2 linked regions of the Rosistilla ulvae genome follow. The protein of the gene in region 1 interacts with the protein of each later gene in a pairwise test. Links are inferred from orthologs where the notes say so. Each region holds a gene or a part of one and is shown in the gene's direction. Other genes may lie near its edges. The genes, in order: priA and ssb.

Region 1 (6,142 bases):
AAGCATCGCGTCGGTTACATGTCGCAAAGCTTCAGCCTGTACGGCGACCTGACAGCTCGAGAGAACATCGATTTCTACGGACGAATCTACGGGCTATCGCCGAGCCAATTGGAGCGGCGAGCCGACGAAGTGATTGAGCTAACCGGGCTGGACGACCGTGTCGGCCAGTTCGCTCGCACCCTTTCGGGAGGTTGGAAACAGCGACTGGCTCTCGCCTGCGCCCTGATCCACGAACCCGACCTGCTGTTTCTGGACGAACCGACAGCGGGAATCGATCCGGTCGCGCGGCGGCACTTGTGGGATCTGCTGTTCGAACTCTCGGGCCGCGGTGTGACGCTGTTCGTGACAACGCACTACATGGACGAAGCCGAACGCTGCACCGACGTCGGATACATCTATCTGTCGCGGCTGTTGGTGCGCGGCAAGCCGTCGGATTTGAAACGCTTGCCCGACGTGACGCCCGCCGGAACGCGGCGCTGCGAAATGCGAGTCGATTCGCCGACGGCACGGTTAACTGGCTTGCGAGCGATCGACGGCGTCCTCGATGCGACGCTGTTCGGCGACACGATCCATCTGCTGCTGGCACCGGAACTGTCCGACCAAGAACTGCTTTCCCAGATGAAGATCGAACCCGATCGAGTCCAACTGCGGTCGGTCGATCCTTCCCTGGAAGATGTCTTTGTCACGCTAACGCAAGCTGCCGAACGCGATCCCGACAGCTTTCAAGCTCCCGCACCAACGGAAGCTGCCGCCAACGAAGCGGTTGGCGAATTGGAGCCGCTGCAGAAACCAAGTCCAGCGACGCTCAGCGGATCTCCGCCGCGGCGAAGGTCCAGCGGCTTTGTTGCGGTACTGACCAAGGAGTTCGCTCACGTCCGCCGCCAGCCATCGACGCTCGTCTTCCTGCTGCTCGTTCCGTTAATGCAGACGATCATTTTCGGATTCGCTCTCGATACGCAGATCGAAAACATCGCGATGGTCGTCTACGACCAAGACGGCCGACGTCAGGGGCGCGAGCTTGTCGACGCGTTTCACAACACGCGGCGATTCACGACGGTCGAGCGAGTGTTGGACGACGAATCGTTCCGCCGCGCGATGACCTCGGGGCGTGCCAGCGTCGGTTTGCGGATACCGCCCAACTACAGCGACCGGATCGTCCGCGGCGAGCAGGTTTCGGTGCAACTGCTGATCGATGGCAGCGATTCGCAAGTCGCCACGACGGCGTTGAACACCGCGCAACTGCTGGGATTGAATCTGTCGATCGCGATCGCTCGCATCAAGGGAGAGAATCTGCAACTCGCACCGGCGCGAGATGAATTGGGGCGCGGCGCCGTCCCGATCGAGATCCGCCCGCGGCTGCTGTACAACCCCGACCTAGAGAGCTCTCATTTCTTTGTCCCTGGATTGGTTGGCATCATCCTGCAACTGGTGACTGTTTTCCTGACCTCATTCGCCATCGTCCGCGAACGCGAACTGGGAACGCTTGAACAACTGTTTGTTACACCGGTCAGCCGCAGTGGGCTGCTGCTCGGGAAACTGGTCCCCTACGCCGTCCTTGGCTTCATCGCCACGCTGATCGTTCTGTCGGCGATGGTCTTCGTTTTTGGCGTCTCGATCCACGGTAGCCTCACCCTGCTGCTCTGCCTCACGCTGTTGTTCATGACCTGCTCGCTGGGCCTTGGCCTGCTAGTCTCGACGATCTCCAAAACGCAGCTCGAAGCGCTGCAGTTTGCCTTCATGATCATGTTGCCCTCGGTGCTGCTGTCGGGATTCATGTTCCCTCGCAGCGAGATGCCTTGGCCGATCTACCTCGCCTCCTTCGGAATCCCCGTCACGTATTACATCGAGATCCTGCGTGGCGTCGTCCTGCGAGGCGCCGACCTGCTGGATTTGCTAGCCCCCGTCGCCGGGCTGTTTCTCTGCAACGTGATCGTGCTGGGGCTCAGCCTAGCCCGATTCCGCAAAACGCTCGGCTAGCGAATCGGCCTCGCTTCAATGCAGCCGCGATCACCGCACGAATCGTTTAACCGCGTGCCCAACGGGCCGCGCGTTCACGCCAACTCGAAACGCGCGGGGCGATGCCGCCGCGGTTAAACCAGGCAACCGCATAGCCATATGCCCAGCAGTTTGCATCGCCACCATTCGTTTAACCGCGTGCCCAGCGGGCCGCGCGTCCACGCCAACTCGAAACGCGCGGGGCGATGCCACCGCGGTTAAACAAGATTGACCGTTGTTGTCGAGCGTTGCATCGATGGTAGTGGCGGTGGGCGTGGCTACACCATCTCTTCAAACCGTCTCCGGCAGACTATCCTGAAATGACCGAACTCTCCTTGCCGAACGAATTCATGTCATCCGATTCCGATCCCGCCGCCAACGACCCTCAAGGCTCGCTGTTCAGCCTCGATGGGCCCGCGTGGGAAACCGATGTCCATGAACAGATCACCGTTGCAACGGTCGTCTTTTCGGAGATGCCTTTTGGCCCGTTCGATTACAGCGTACCCAGCGAACTTGTCGACAGCGTTCGCCCCGGAATGCGTCTGCAGGTGCCGCTGGGCAAGCGACGCAAACCGATCACCGGTTGGTGCACCAAGGTCACCGCGTCGACGTCGGGCGGAATGACGCTCAAACCGATCGATTCCTGCTTCGACGAAAAACCGCTCTGCAACGCCAACCTGATCCAGTTGGTGCTCTGGATGGCGCACTACTACCAGGCGCAACCCGGCCAGGTTTTCGACGCCTTGATTCCCGCAGGCGTTCGGATGGGAGCGGGGACGCGAGCGACGACCTTCTTCACTCCGACGCAACAAGCGTTGGACGACGAGGTCGTGGCGAAACTGCCCGCCAAACAACAGTATGCGTTGCAGTATCTGATCGCCGCTGCCGAACCGATGACGCTCCGCGATCTAGCCGACCAAGCCGGCTGCACCGAGGGACCGATTCGCCAGCTGTTGCAAAAAGAATTGATCGTCGGCGAAGTCCGCCGCGTGATGACGCCTGGCATCCTGCCGTCGCGCAACAACGTCATGACCGACGCTCACAGATTGACCAAAGAACAGTCCGCGGCACTTGCCGAAATCTGCGCCGCACTCGATTCGGGAAAACATTCGACGCTGTTGCTGCACGGCGTCACGGGGAGCGGCAAAACGGAGGTCTACATCCAAGCGATCGAACACCTGCAACGCTTCGGCCGCCAAGCGATCGTGCTGGTCCCGGAGATCAGCCTGACGCCGCAGACTCGCCAACGGTTCCAGGATCGATTCGAAAGCGTCGCCGTGCTGCACAGTCACATGAGTCCCGTCGAACGGAACCATCACTGGCAACGGATCGCCGAAGGACAGGTCCAAGTGATCGTTGGAGCCCGCAGTGCCATCTTCGCGCCGACGCCTCACCTGGGACTGATCGTGATCGACGAAGAGCACGACGCGTCGTTTAAGCAAGACACGATCCCGCGGTATCACGCTCGCGATGTCGCCCGCTACCGAGCGCATCTGGAGGGGATTCCGTTGATTCTCGGATCGGCCACTCCGGCGCTCGAGTCGTGGAACGCCGCGAAGAAGGGGATTTACAAACGCATCCCGCTGCATCGACGCGTCGGCGATCGCCCGATGCCTCACGTGCAACTTGTCGACCTGCGACTGAAGGAAGATCGCACCGGCGGGTCGATCAGCCGCCCGCTGATGCAAGCGACTCGCGCGGCGCTGGCCAAAGGAGAACAGGCGATCCTGCTGCTGAACCGCCGTGGCTTCGCCACCACGATCCAGTGCCCTTCGTGTGGTCACGTCGTCGCCTGTCCCGATTGCGAGATGCCGCTGACGCATCACCGCGACGGCAGCAAAGCGGTTTGCCACTACTGCGATTACCAAATCGGAACGCCTCCCTGGTGTCCCGAATGCCGTTTCGATGGCATCCGTTACTCGGGGCTCGGAACGCAGAAGCTTGAGATGGAAGTCAAAGCCAAATTCCCCGACGCGGTCATCGCTCGGATGGACAGCGATACGATGCGGCGTCCGGGGAGCCATGAACGCGTGCTGTCGGCATTCCGCCAGAAAGAGATCGACATCCTGCTGGGAACGCAGATGATCGCCAAAGGACTCGACTTTCCCAACGTCACCCTCGTCGGCGTGATCAATGCCGATTCGGCGTTGCATTTCCCCGACTTCCGCGCCGCCGAGCGGACGTTTCAATTAGTCACCCAGGTTGCTGGCCGCGCGGGCCGCGGAGATGCTGGCGGCGAAGTCGTCGTGCAAACCTATACGCCCGAGCATCCGGCGATCCAAGCCGCCTCGCAACACGATTATTTCCAGTTCGCCGAAGAAGAGCTGCAGCAGCGACAGAAGTTCGCTTACCCGCCCTTTGGCCGGATCGCCCGGATCATCATCCGCGGCAGCGAGGAAACGCTAACCGAAGCTTTTGCCGACAACTTGGTCAGCAGCCTGGAACGGGCTCGCGATGCGCAACAAGCCGAAATTAGAATCCTCGGCCCCGCCCCGCCGCCGATCGCCAAGCTGCGTGGCAAATACCGATTCCATATCCTACTGCAGTGTCCCGATGCGGGATCTCTGGGAAATGTGATCCGCGCCGCGACCAGCGAACATCGATCGGGCGAAGACATCCAATACGTTGTCGACATCGATCCGCTGGATATGCTTTAGAAAACCCCACTCACAGGAATGACATGACAATGCTTGGTCTTCTCGCCATCGGACTGGTTACTTTCGTTATCATCGCAGCCGCTGTGCTGATGGTTTACGGCGGAAACAAAAAATGACGCAGCGCGGTCATCGGGATCTCAAACTCCCGACTCGCTCATTTAATAAGATTGCTCGACAAATTCAGCTCACAACCCGTTACGAAAACAACTGCGGGATCACGTTGCCATCGCGGACCAGCGTTATCGGGCGGCCCGTTTCGGTGTGGTATTCCTTCGTCGGATCGATCCCCAGGTTGTGATAGAAGCTGGCTGCGACGTCGTCGGGGGTGATCGCTTCGTGTCGTGGAGCCGATGCGGTGTCGTCGCTCTCGCCGATCACCTGGCCGCCGCGGACGCCGCCACCCGCCATCAGCATGAACATGCAGCGTGGGTAGTGATCGCGGCCTCCTTCGGCCGATCGGGTGTTGATCTTCGGAGTCCGTCCGAACTCGCCGGTGACAAAGACCGCTGTCGATTCCAACAGCCCCTTGGCTGCCAACGAATTCAGAAGTCCGCTGAGCCCGGCATCAAATTGCGGCAACAGCCCCGACTTCAACTTGGTCCAGTTGTCGACATGCGTATCCCAGCCGCCGAGCGTCAGGCCAACAAACCGCACTCCCGACTCCACCAACCGCGTTGCCAACAGACAGCTTTGGCTGAAGGTTTGATCGTCGAACATCTTGGTGATGTTTTCCGATTCCTTGCTGATGTCAAAAGCTTGCCGCGTGCGTGTCGACGTGATCATCGAATAGGCTTGCTCGCTGAAGCGATCGAGTCCCTGCAGCAATGAGCTCGACTTTTCGATCGACGCCATACGCCGATCCAAGCTGCTCAACAAATCCTGGCGACGACGCATCTGATCGACCGTCATCCCGTTGGCTAGCTTGATACCTCGGACCGCAAACGGCTGACCGGCTCGAGGTGTTGCGTTGGTATTCAGCGGAGCGTATTGAACTCCCAAGAAACCAGGACGTTGATTAATATTGGGGACCGCCACAAATCCAGGGATCTCGCGATCGCCGGGGCGTTCCATCGAGACGACCGATCCGAAACCGGGATACTCCAACGATGGCAGCGGACGCGAACCGGTGTTCACATATTCCTGCCCCAACGCATGAGCGGCCAGCGTGTGACTGACACCACGCAGAATCGCAAACTTGTCGGCACAGCCTGCCAGCTTGGGCAGGTGCTCGGAAAATTCGATCCCCGGCACGTTCGTCTTGATCGGTTGGAACGGACCGCGAACCTTGTCATCCGCTTCGGGCTTCAGATCGAAGGTGTCGATGTGCGACGGACCGCCGGGCAGGTTGATGAAAATCGCCGACGTCGCCTTGGCACCCGCTTGAACCTCGCCCGCCTCGGCGATACTCAGGTAGTTCGTCAGCGAGAACCCACCAGCGGCCAACGCTCCCACTCGCAGCACATCGCGTCGGCTGACACCATCACACGTTT
Region 2 (6,028 bases), 1.6 Mb from region 1 along the record:
TCAACGAACAACCGATGCCGGTCCGACAGTGGCTGTTCTATCTAGCCAAGATGAAAGCGTTTGAAACCAACCATCATCATCTGTTGGCAAAGAAGCGGGATGCGCGGCGCGAACACGATGCCGCTGCCTTACAGGGCGTGGGAAGCGACCAATCGACACCGAGCCAGTGTTTTGCCAAAAAAGAAGCCAACAGCCGGCTCGGCGGGGCCCTCAGCCGACTCCCCTATCGCTATCGCTTGGTGATCGAACTGCGTCATTTCCAGGCGTTCAGCAACAAACAGGTGAGTTCGTATCTCGAGCTTTCCGAAAAAGCGTCGAGCAAGCTTTACATGCGGGCGATCGAAAAACTGCGTGTTGCCATGGCCTGCGAATAAGTGCAAACTGCGGCCCATGAGTGAAGTCTCCGCCTACCACGAAGCCGGGCACGCGTTGATGGCGATGATCGCCGGAGCGAGGATCCTTAGCGTCACGATCGATCCCGACTGGGATGATGGCCCGCAACGGCACGCTGACATTCAGATCCAGTGGCCGATGGAGCGGTTCGATTCACGCGAGCTCTCCGAAAAACTTGCGATGGTCGCCTTAGCCGGACCAGCCGCAGAGATGATCCACACGGGCGACCCGTATCATCCCGGATTGATCGCCGAATGGACATCCGACTGGGAACTGGCGTGGGAAGCGGCGGCCCCGCGGTTCCCCGATCTACGCAAACGCTTGGCGTATCTGGAGCAAATCACCGCTCGAGCCTATCGAATCCTCGCCCAAGACGACTGCTGGGCGGCGTTGGCGACGGTGGTCGACAACTTGCTAGCTCACGAGACGCTCGACGGATCGGAGGTTGAGGAAATCGTTCACCAATGGATCGCCGTCGGCGGCGGCCCACGGCAATAAACGATCGACGCACGCCCCAACCGAAAAAGAGTCATTGCGCCGTCGGCGGGCGAAAATCGCTGCAACGACGCCACAACAGCGTCGAATCAGCAATTCCCGGCTCAACCGACGTCCTGATCGGGGTCTTTGCGACGAAAGACCGCGACGACATCCTCGACCGGAACGACGAACAACTGGTTGTCCGACTCAAAATCGACCGGGATCGCATCCTTGGGATGGAACAGAATCTTGTCGTATTGCCTCAGCGGCATCTCATCGTCTTGTTCGACCATTGCGCTGATCGTAACAATCCGCCCCGTGATCGTTGGAATTTCGGCTGCGTCGGGAAGAGCGATACCACCTTTGGTTTCGCGTTTGGGTTCATCCTTGCGGACCAACACACGCGGACCGATCGGTTCGACGTATTCAAAGGGTTGCGCTCGCTTTTTCGCCATCAAAGATCCTAAATTTTTCGCAATCGCCCGTTCTGGATCGATTGATAATATTTGTCTGGGTAATTCCGAATCATGTTTAACGGCCACAATACGAATCGGCAAGCCACATTCCCCGTTCTGGATAGCTAAAGATCAACGGTTGGGCTTGCAATAATCAGGAAAGACGCAATACTGGCCGATTCTAAATCACATCAAAGCCGTCGCAGTGCAGGTTTCTGCCCGCAGACGCTAGCGATATGTCGAGCCAAATCACAGGGATAGCATTAGGAAAAGTCAATGTCCGACGTATTGAACGTTGAGATTCGCGAGAACATGGGAACCGCGGCGACACGCAAACTGCGTGATGCCGGCCGCATCCCCGCCGTCGTGTACGGCCACGGTGGCGAGAACCAGCACCTCGCAGTGCCTCGCAAAGATGTCGAATTGCTGCTTCGCCATCACAGCAAGCATGTCCAATTGGCCGGAGCGGCCAACGACCATGTATTGGTTAAAGATGTGCAATGGGATCCATTGGGGATCGAAGTCCTGCACATGGACCTTTTGCGAGTCTCTTTGACCGAAAAAGTTTCGCTGACCGTACCGATCAAGTTGCATGGCGTTGCCATCGGCTTGAATCATCACGGCGCGTTGAATGAAATCTTGCACTCGGTGGAAATCAACGTCCCCGCCGTCAAGATTCCTGAATTTGTCGAACTGAACATTAACGATCTCGATGTCGGCCAGTCGAAAACGGCAGCGGACATCGAGTTGCCCGAAGGGGCAGAATTGGTTACCGATGCAACGACGGTGATCGTTCAAATGAACGCACCTACGGCCGAGAAGGCGAGCGATTCCGAAGAGGGAGAAGCCTCCACGGAACCAGAAGTCATTGGTGCGAAGAAAGAAGAAGACGAATAACGAGTAGGATTTGTCAAAATTGCCATGAAGTTGATCGTCGGACTGGGAAACCCCGGTATCCGGTATGCCCAAACAAGGCACAACATCGGGTTCATGGCAGCTGCCAAGTTCGCCCAACTCGTCGGTGCTTCGGATACGAAGAATCGATTTGATGGCGAACTGGCGGAAGGTCAAATCGCTGGTACCAAGGCGATTGTGTTGTGCCCGAGCACTTACATGAACGCCAGCGGAACCAGTGTCCGCAAAGCGGTTGGCTTTTACAAAATAGATCCCTCCGATGTGTTGGTCATTTGCGATGACTTTAATTTGGCTCTAGGTAAACTGCGAGTCAGAGCAAAAGGTTCCAGCGGTGGCCAGAAAGGGCTGGCTGACATCATCCGCTTGCTCGGCACCGACCAGGTGCCGCGTTTGCGAATCGGCATCAGCCCGCCGCCAGCAGGCTGGAACGTCCCCGATTACGTGCTCAGCAAGTTTCGCCCCGACGAACAGGTCGACGTGGAACGGACAACCGACCGCGCCGCCCAAGCCGCACACGATTTTGTCAGCCAAGACGTTGCCTTTTGCATGAATGCCTACAACGGCACTGAACTCGACAATCAATAAAAAACCTCACACGCATATCGCTAGATCCTAGGAGAAACTTGGTGGTCACCCACATCAGCACTTACGAAACATTGTTCATTCTTGACAGCAACCATTACGCTCGCGATCCAAATGGTGTCGGCAAAGCCGTCGCTACAATGATCGAAGAGGTTGGTGGCAAGGTTCTTGTCAGCCGTTTGTGGGCAGAGCAAAAGCTCGCCTACCCGATCGAAGGTCACTTCAAGGGAACCTATTGGTTGGCTTACTTCGAAATGGAAGGAACCAAGCTGACCGAATTGAACCGCGCTTGCCAATTGAGCGAATCGATCATCCGCCACATGTCGCTGAAACTGGACAAGCGTCTGGTCGAACCGATGGTTGCTCACGCTCGCGGCGAATCGATCACCGGTGATGCTGGCGACGACGAATCGACACCCGTTGAAGCTACCGAAGTCGCGGCAACTTAAGCCAAGCTTATTCGAGCCGGAATGCGAGACCAATCATGGCAAGCTACAATCGTGTGATACTGCTAGGCAATATGACGCGGGACGTCGAACTGCGTTACACCCAAGGTGGTACCGCCGTTACCGATATCGGACTTGCTGTTAATGACCGACGCAAGTCACAAACGGGCGAATGGGTTGATGAAACCACATTCGTCGATGTGACTCTCTGGGGACGCACGGCAGAAGTTGCTAGCGAGTATCTGAGCAAGGGATCTCCCGTGCTGGTCGAAGGTCGATTAAAACTCGATACCTGGGAAACCGAAGGACAGAAACGGAGCAAGTTGCGAGTGGTCTGCGACCGGATGCAAATGCTCGGTTCCGGTGGTGGGTCGGGCGGAGGCGGTGGCAGCCATCGCGATGTCGGCGGCGAAGAACACGCCTTCCAAGAGCCATCGCACCATTCTGCTGCCCCCAGCAACCCGGCCGGCGCCGAAAGGTCCGGCGGAGACGATTTCAGCGATCCCAACATCCCGTTCTAACGAACCACTGGCGGAAGCCTTGTTTGACAAAACTGCCCAGGTTCGAGGAGCGAACTTGGATTCCTCATTCACATAGATTGATTCACTGCGAAAGCACTTGAAATGCCAAGAACCACAGAGAAAAAACTGCACCGTGCCCACAAGCGTCTCCCTAAGGGCGAAAACGGCGGCATCCGCCTGTTGCTGATCCACAACGTCGAGCACTTGGGCCGACAGGGTGACATCGTCGAGGTCCGTCGCGGATACGCGATGAACTATCTGCTGCCCCAAGGTATGGCGACGATCGCAACCGATCACCACAAGCGAATGGTCGAAAAGCATCGCGAGAAGCTGCACCAACTGGAATTGGAGAAGCTGAGCGAACTGCGCCAATACGCCGATCAGATCGCCACCCAATCGATCACGATCGAAGCCAACGCGAACGACGAAGGTCACTTGTACGGCAGCGTCGGGCAGCACGAGATCGTCGAAGCTCTCAAGGAAGTTGGGTTCACGTTGGCGGATGACCAAATTCGCCTCCAAGGTCCACTCAAAGAATTGGGCCTCTACACAGTTAAGGTTCACCTGCACTCGGAAGTCGAAGTCGACTTGAAGGTCTGGGTTGTTCCAACCGTGACTGCTGGCGAATAGCCTCCGCAGCCCGCGCGGCTTGCGACAACAACAATCGAAACGCCCAGCGGCTTCGCTGGGCGTTTTACGTTGCGCCCTTCTCTCTACAGCTTCCCTTGCCGCAACGACCTGCATGGGATTCTCTTTGCACCGGCACCATCCAACAATCGCACGGTTTGCTATGCGGCATTTGTTCCGCACCGATTTGCTAGGATGATGATCGCTGGACACCCTATTCCCCTTGCGACCGCAACGGAAATCACCGGGCCCAGCAAGGTTTGCGTTTGCAGATTCCATCGCCCCAATCATTGCCCCCACGGTAGCGCAGGGGCACAATGACATGGGGGTGCCCCCAAACACCGCTGCACCGCGGACATCCGTATCCGCGCCCGCTTGACCTCGAATCGTAGAACAAAGCGAATTCAATGAGCATTATTTTTGTGGGCTGCCAGCTGCAATACAACATTTTCACCCCGACCAGCTTTCTGTTGAACATCTCGGCGGCGATGAACGACTACCAACAGATCCGCAACGAACAGATCGACGTCACCCCATTCCAACAGCTGGAACAGTGCCAAATTGGCCCCCACGGAAACCGGCTGTTTCGCCTGATCGGCCAACCGGGACAGCTGAAAATCGGGTATCAGGCGGAGGTCGAATTACAATCCGCGGCAGTCGATTCAAACAACGTGAACGAATCGAGTTACAGCAGCCTGCCGCCGGAGGTGTTAATTTTTTTGAACCCGAGTCGCTACTGCGAGTCGGACAAACTGAATCGATTTGCGATGGAAGAGTTCGGTTCGCTGTTGCCCGGCTACTCGCGCGTCACGGCGATCTGTAACTGGACCTTCGACTATCTGACCTACACACCCGGAAGCACCGGACCAACGACGACGGCTTGCGACGTCCTGCTGCAGCGGACTGGAGTTTGCCGCGATTACGCCCACGTTGCGATCAGCCTTTGCCGCGCGATGGGGATTCCCGCAAGGTACGTCGCCGGCTATGCCGTCCACCTCCAACCACCCGACTTCCACGGATTCTTCGAGGCGTATTTGGATGGCCGTTGGTTTCTGTTCGATGCCACGCGGATGGCACCCGTTGGCGGATTCGTTCGCATCGGCACCGGTCGCGACGCCGCCGACGTTGCCTTTGCAACGATGGTCGGCGCGGCCGACTGTTTTGAAATGTGTGTCTGGGCGAACGATTCAGACTCGTTCAACGGAGGCCCCGGCTCCGACGACGTTCGCTCGGGCCTCAGTTCCGCGTAGACCAAAGCCGATCAACGTATCGCTTTACCGCGCCGCGGCGGTTTACTGACAACCTGAAGCACCGGCAGCGTGGTGTATCCACCGTGAAACGTCCGTCGGCCTGCCAGGCTATGGTCGAAGACAAACACTCCATCGCGAGCGCGAGGATTCTTGGAACAGCGGAGAATCGCTGCGGCACCACACTCCGGACAAACCACGCGGAGCCCGTGCGTTTCGAGCAGGTCTTGGATCACACGAGTAAATCGCTGATTGGCCGTCAACGATCCAAACGAAGCACCGCGCAACTGCCCCAGGGTCTGATCGATCGCATGCCGCATCGATCGCTGCAGCCCGGTCAATTGATCCGCTAGCTGAGCCAAACG

What was found.
Region 2: the proteins of priA (region 1) and ssb interact in binary tests that used the Escherichia coli proteins (3 or more experiments, as listed by UniProt). The link is inferred for Rosistilla ulvae from one-to-one orthologs.

What each region holds. Positions count from the first base shown.
Region 1 is NZ_CP036261.1:486,019-492,160, reverse strand. What follows is about bases 1,957-4,983. They hold priA (replication restart helicase PriA), read left to right. Parts: upstream 1,957-2,315; coding sequence 2,316-4,652; downstream 4,653-4,983. Other genes in these bases: EC9_RS01860 (DUF1501 domain-containing protein), read right to left, coding at 4,848-4,983; EC9_RS01870 (ABC transporter permease), read left to right, coding at 1,957-1,977. In the rest of the region: more of EC9_RS01870, read left to right, coding at 1-1,956; more of EC9_RS01860, read right to left, coding at 4,984-6,142.
Region 2 is NZ_CP036261.1:2,072,124-2,078,151, reverse strand. Bases 2,135-5,047 are described here. They hold ssb (single-stranded DNA-binding protein), read left to right. Parts: upstream 2,135-3,306; coding sequence 3,307-3,789; downstream 3,790-5,047. Other genes in these bases: EC9_RS07490 (transglutaminase-like domain-containing protein), read left to right, coding at 4,824-5,047; rplI (50S ribosomal protein L9), read left to right, coding at 3,892-4,419; rpsF (30S ribosomal protein S6), read left to right, coding at 2,867-3,271; pth (aminoacyl-tRNA hydrolase), read left to right, coding at 2,247-2,825; EC9_RS07515 (50S ribosomal protein L25), read left to right, coding at 2,135-2,222. Outside these bases: EC9_RS07530 (sigma-70 family RNA polymerase sigma factor), read left to right, coding at 1-374; EC9_RS07525 (ATP-dependent metallopeptidase FtsH/Yme1/Tma family protein), read left to right, coding at 391-891; EC9_RS07520 (co-chaperone GroES), read right to left, coding at 993-1,325; more of EC9_RS07515, read left to right, coding at 1,602-2,134; more of EC9_RS07490, read left to right, coding at 5,048-5,666; EC9_RS07485 (hypothetical protein), read right to left, coding at 5,678-6,028. UniProt on the Escherichia coli protein: Plays an important role in DNA replication, recombination and repair. Binds to ssDNA and to an array of partner proteins to recruit them to their sites of action during DNA metabolism. Acts as a sliding platform that migrates on DNA via reptation.